DNA from 2 places in the Erwinia sp. 009765445 genome. Region 2 is predicted to be linked to the other one. Evidence: predicted binding sites of a transcription regulator. Region 2 holds the regulator's gene; the other holds the start of a gene.
The links. Region 2 encodes PhoB, which activates phosphate uptake and scavenging genes when phosphate is short. Its sites were predicted from a motif close to CTGTCATAAAACTGNCNNAT; they were not measured.
Positions count from the first base shown of each region.

Region 1: glpT (glycerol-3-phosphate transporter) is a predicted target of PhoB. The motif match lies at 1,221-1,240, and genes of this name have one in related genera.

Region 1 is NZ_JBYUWC010000026.1:23,344-26,496, reverse strand. It holds gene glpT (glycerol-3-phosphate transporter) at 1-1,072, opposite strand, end outside; gene AC3Y5R_RS22160 (carboxylate/amino acid/amine transporter) at 1,350-2,210, shown strand; gene AC3Y5R_RS22155 (hypothetical protein) at 2,264-2,512, opposite strand; gene AC3Y5R_RS22150 (YehS family protein) at 2,719-3,153, opposite strand, start outside.
Region 2 is NZ_JBYUWC010000015.1:72,051-75,203, reverse strand. It holds gene sbcD (exonuclease subunit SbcD) at 1-1,216, opposite strand, end outside; gene phoB (phosphate response regulator transcription factor PhoB) at 1,418-2,107, shown strand; gene phoR (phosphate regulon sensor histidine kinase PhoR) at 2,131-3,153, shown strand, end outside.

The DNA of each region.
Region 1 (3,153 bases), on a different contig from region 2:
CAATCACGATCATGCAGGCCATATCCACACCGGGATTGCCCGCCGGGTTCATCCAGTAAATAACCGTCGCGATGGTCACCAGGATCATAAAGAACACGCCAGTTGCACCACGATTGCCACGGAACACTTTGTCCGACATCCAGCCGCACAGTAGCGTGCCGGGAATACCCGCGTACTCATACAGGAAGTAAGCCCAGGAGGATTTATCCAGCGTAAAGTGCTTCACTTCTTTCAGATAGGTTGGGGACCAGTCGAGGATGCCGTAACGCAGCAGGTAAATGAACACGTTGGCCAGGGCGATATACCACAGCAGTTTATTCGGCAGGATGTACTGCATAAAGATCTGTTTCGCCGTCAGTTCCTCTTCATGTTTCTCATCGTAGTCCGGCGGATAGTCATTTTTGTACTCTTCAATTGGCGGCAGGCCACAGGATTGCGGCGTATCGCGCATCAGGGCAAAAGCGATAATCGCCACCAGGATGGCACCAAACGCGGGCATATACAGCGCGGCTTTCCAGTCGTTAAACCAGGCCATTCCCAGCAGGAACAGCAGCGGCGGAAGTCCCCCGCCAACGTTATGAGCACAGTTCCACACCGAGACGATACGACCGCGCTCTTTCTGCGACCACCAGTGGACCATAGTCCTGCCGCAGGGTGGCCAGCCCATGCCCTGGAACCAGCCGCACAGGAACAGCAGCACAAACATCACCATAATGCTGGAAGTGGCCCAGGGAACGAACCCCATAAACAGCATCACCGCCGCAGCAAGGATCAGCCCGGCAGGCAGGAAAACGCGGGGATTAGAGCGATCCGATACGGAGCCCATAATGAACTTGGAAAAACCATAGGCGATGGAAATTCCCGACAGGGCGAAGCCGAGGTCGCCGCGTGAAAATCCCTGCTCAACCAGATACGGCATCGCCAGCGCAAAGTTTTTGCGCACCAGATAGTAAGCGGCATAACCGAAAAATATCCCCAGAAAAATTTGCCAGCGTAGTTTACGGTAGAGCGGATCTACCTTAGCGGCATCAACCCGATGTTGATGTGCTGCTGGCTTAAAAATACTTAACATGGTGGCCTCCAATGGCGCAGTTTATTCTCTTTATTCACGCCTGCTGGCGCGTTATGGAAACTTAATGCTCGTTATCGCAGAACGATATGTTCCATTTCGCGCAGAGGATAAGGGTAAACGGCGTTCAGGAGTGTGAAGAGTCACGCAAATGTTACATTTTTATGACAGTTTGCGAATTTAGCTGATTATAGATTACGCACATGTCAATCAGATAGTTTCCTGCAGGTTACTGATTTTCGCTACACTGGCCGCACTTTTCACTGCAGAGTTTTCTATTGTGACGCTACTGATTGTCACCACAATTTTGTGGGCATTTTCCTTCAGCCTGATTGGCGAATATCTGGCCGGGCAGGTAGACACCTGGTTCTCGGTCCTGATCCGCCTGCTGCTGGCCGCTGTCGTGTTCCTGCCGTTCCTGCGCTGGCGTGGGTACAGGGCTTCAACGCTGTTGCTGTATATGGCGGTGGGAGCTTTGCAGCTGGGGATCATGTATCTCATCAGCTTCCAGGCTTATCTCTATCTCAGCGTGTCGGAACTGTTGCTGTTTACCGTGATGACACCGCTGTATGTGACACTCATTTATGATTTGCTGGCAGGGCGCGGCATTCGTTTTGGTTATGCGCTCAGCGCGCTGCTGGCGGTGGCGGGTGCAGCAATTATCCGTTATGACAAAGTCAGCGATCACTTCTGGTTTGGTCTGCTGCTGGTCCAGCTGGCCAATATCTGTTTTGCGGTGGGGATGGTGGGCTATAAGCGCCTGCAGGAAACACGTCCGATGCCGCAGCATACTGCCTTTTCATGGTTCTATATCGGCGCGGTCAGCGTGGCGATAGTGGCCTGGTTCCTGTGGGGAAATCCGCATAAATTACCGACCACTACCTTCCAGTGGGGCATTCTGATCTGGCTGGGGGTTGCGGCTTCTGGTCTGGGCTATTTTATGTGGAACTACGGTGCAACTCAGGTGGATGCGGGTACGCTGGGGATTATGAATAATATGCATGTGCCTGCCGGACTGCTGGTTAACCTGGCGATCTGGCAACAGCAGCCGCACTGGCCAAGTTTCATTATTGGCTCAGCGGTTATATTTTCATCGTTATGGGTTCACCGACACTGGATAATTAAAAAGAGCGCGGTTTAAATATTATTGGACATCGGGAAGGTTAAAACTTCCCGATGTTGTTTGCTGGTTATTTATTTAACCAGTGAACCAAGCGCATCAATCACTTTATTAATCTGAGTTTCAATCAGACCGCCAATGCGGCTGCCCAGATCCTGGCCTGCTGCAGAAGCCTGATCCTCGGTGTATCCCAGATCGGTCAGTGCAGAAGAAGCGGATTTAAAAATATTGGTAAAAAGCGAACCGAAAAAATTAGCCGCTCCGTCCTGGATTTTACCTGCGCCGCTGACTTCATTAATTTCAGAAACGTTCAGTTCTCTCATGATTAATTCCTTTTCATGGTGATTTATTTAATTTGTTTGTGGCCCTTTAAAATATTATTGCTGCGCAATGGATAAGTCAAATTATATTAAACGCTTGTTTAAAATGTTATGGAATGATTGGAAGGAGGAGATCTGATTGTTTCTTAAATAACAGTAGTATTATTTTAAAACAGAAATAATGGGCAGCCCTGAGGCTGCCGTTAAATTCAGGCTGGTTTACTGGCAGAAGGACGAACTTTCATGGTCAGCCCTTTCAGGAAATTTCGTAAAATCTGGTCACCGCACTCACGGTAATTTTTATGGCCCGGCTTGCGGAAAATCGCCCCAATTTCAGACTGACCGACAGCAAAATCCGCCAGCTTGAGGATCTCAAGGATATCGGTTGTTTTCAGATCGAACGCCACGCGAAGTTTCTTCATGATGATGTTATTGGTCATCTTGCGTTCAATCGACGGCTCCGGAGCGTCCTCGCTTTTGCCGCGACGCTGGAAAATCAGGCCGTTAAGAAAATAACCCATCACCACATCCGGGCAGGCACGGAAGCCGGGTTCATCATCTTTCTTCAGAAAACTGTGCACTTCGGCTTCGGTGACTTCAGTGTCGGCCAGTGCCAGGATGGCTACAACCTGGGCATCGTTTAA
Region 2 (3,153 bases):
GTTCCTCGTCATCAATTTCGGCCAGCGTCTGGTTGAACAGCAGGGTGGCTCGGGCCAGCCGCTCCGGCTCTTCATCGGTTTCCATCGCCAGACGACGGGTGAAGACTTCCTCCACGCTCAGCTCACTCAGCGTTTCATTATTTTGACGGTCAATGGCCTGCTCGCGCTGTTCACGGCTGCGGCGCAGCAGCACAACTTCCACAGGCAGTTCCAGCGTCATCTCCTGAATACGACGTTGCAGATCGTTCAGCCATGCGCCGGTGACAATTTCGATATCCAGCCACACCGTTTTGCCATCTTCGCGCGGTTGGATCTCCGCCAGCTGGTTTTCGATCTCCTCCAGCGAGCCTTTAATCATCTGCATTGGCTGGAATAACGGGATATTCAGCGGTTGCACGCTGCTCAGCTTGCCGTCGGTGAACCCGACCAGAAAGACGCTTTTCTCCTTACCCAGCTCGTCAAAGCTGAGTGGGATCGGCGAACCGCTGTAGCGGATATGTTCAGTGTTGGCGATGCGTTGTGCACGGTGAATATGTCCCAGCGCGATGTAATCTGCTGGTGGGAAGGCCTGCGCGGGAAAAGCATCCAGCGTGCCGATATAGATATCGCGCACCGCGTCACTTTTGGTCACGCCCATCGTGGTCAGATGCCCGGTGGCAATGATCGGCAGCGGCAGGTCCATCGCCTCCCGCTGAGCCTGCGCTTCCTGCCAGCACTGCTGGTAATGGATGGTGATCGCTTCCAGCAGGGTTTGCTGTTTTTCATGACCTGACTGACCCGCCTTACTGGTGGTGATATCTCGCGGGCGCAGATAGGGAATAGCACAGAGCAGGGCACCAGGCTGGCCGTCGCGGGTATTGAGCAGCAGAACCTGTTCACGTGGGTCATCGCTGGCTGCGGCAATCACCCGAGTATTCAGGCAGGCCAGCAGTTCGCGGGATTCGTTCAGCGTGGCGACTGAATCATGGTTGCCGCCGAGGATCACCAGCTGGCATTGGGTCTGCTGCAGCCTGACCACAAAGCGGTTGTACAGCTCGCGGGCGTAGCTGGGCGGCGAGCCGGTATCGAAAATATCGCCTGCCACAATGATGGCATCCACCTGATGGGTTTCAGCCTGCGCCAGCAGCCAGTCCAGAAAGGCCTGGTGCTCTGCGGCCCGGCTCTTGGTGTAGAAAAACTGGCCCAGATGCCAGTCAGCGGTATGAATCACTCGCATGGGATCCCTTCGGTGCGGAAAGCTGATCCGACGATTATAAACAGCCCCGGCAAAAACCCCAGCGCGAAAGGCGTTTGCACCTTCAAAAAAGTGTTATAAAACGGTGTTCTTACCGGTGCTTTTTTCATAAAACTGTCATAAAACTGACGCATAATGACGCCGCAAATCCAGTGACATTCCGTCACAGTAGCAGGAGCAATAATGGCTAAGCGCATTCTGGTGGTCGAAGATGAAGCCCCAATCCGTGAGATGTTGTGTTTCGTTCTGGAGCAAAATGACTATCAACCTATTGAAGCTGAAGATTACGACAGTGCCATCAATCTGCTGATCGAACCCTGGCCTGATTTGATTCTGCTGGACTGGATGCTGCCGGGTGGCTCAGGCATTCAGTTTATTAAACATCTCAAGCGCGAAGCGATGACCCGCGATATCCCGGTGATGATGTTAACCGCGCGTGGTGAAGAAGAAGACCGCGTGCGTGGTCTGGAAGTGGGCGCAGACGATTACATTACCAAACCGTTCTCGCCAAAAGAGCTGGTGGCCCGAATTAAAGCGGTGATGCGCCGTATCTCGCCAATGGCTGTGGAAGAAATGATTGAGATGCAGGGACTGAGCCTGGACCCGTCTTCGCATCGCGTGATGTCCGAGACTCAGCCGCTGGAAATGGGCCCGACGGAATACAAACTGCTGCACTTCTTTATGACTCATCCGGAACGTGTTTACAGCCGCGAACAGTTGCTTAATCACGTATGGGGAACTAACGTGTACGTCGAAGATCGTACCGTTGACGTGCATATTCGCCGCTTGCGTAAAGCGCTGGAAGTCACCGGGCACGATCGTATGGTGCAGACGGTTCGCGGAACAGGTTATCGTTTCTCTGCACGCTACTGATCGTTCGCACTGGAGTCTTAACCGTGTTGGAACGCCTCTCCTGGAAGAGATTGCTGTTTGAGCTGGTGCTTGCCTGCATGCCCGCCCTGGTGCTGGGGCTGCTGGTTGGCTACCTGCCCTGGCTGCTGTTGATTTCCGTGCTGGCCGTATCAGGCTGGCACTTCGCGAATTTACTTCGTTTATCTCACTGGCTGTGGGTTGACCGCAGCATGACCCCTCCTGCCGGACGCGGCAGCTGGGAACCTCTCTTCTATGGCCTTTATCAGATGCAGGCGCGAAATCGTCGGCGTCGCCGCGAGCTGGGCAGCCTGATCAAGCGCTTCCGCAGCGGGGCGGAGTCGTTACCCGACGCGGTGGTGCTGACTACGGAAGAGGGGACGATTTTCTGGTGTAACGGCCTGGCACAGCAGATGCTGGGATTGCGCTGGCCGGAGGATAACGGCCAGAACATCCTCAACCTGCTGCGTTATCCGGAGTTCACCCGCTATCTTCGCCAGCGCGATTTCTCCCGCCCGCTGACCCTGGTGCTGAACAGTCATCGCCATTTGGAATTCCGCGTGATGCCGTACAGCGAAGGCCAGTGGCTGCTGGTAGCGCGCGATGTGACGCAGATGCATCAGTTGGAAGGGGCGCGCCGCAATTTCTTTGCCAACGTCAGCCACGAGCTGCGCACGCCGTTAACGGTGCTACAGGGTTATCTGGAGATGATGGAAGAGTCGGATATGAAGGGCGCGCTTCGCGATAAGGCGCTGCACACCATGCAGGAGCAGACCCGCAGGATGGACGGGTTGGTGAAACAACTGCTGACATTGTCCCGCATTGAAGCGGCACCGGCGCTGGATCTGCAGGAAAAAGTCGACGTGCCGATGATGTTGTGGCTGTTGCAGCGTGAGGCGGAGACGCTCAGTCAGGGACGGCATGAAATTCATTTTAATACCGATCCGAATCTGCGGGTATTCGGCAATGATGAGCAGCTGCGCAGTGCGATTTCAAACCTGGTGTATAACTCGGTAAACCATACGCCAGAAGGCACACGTATTGATATC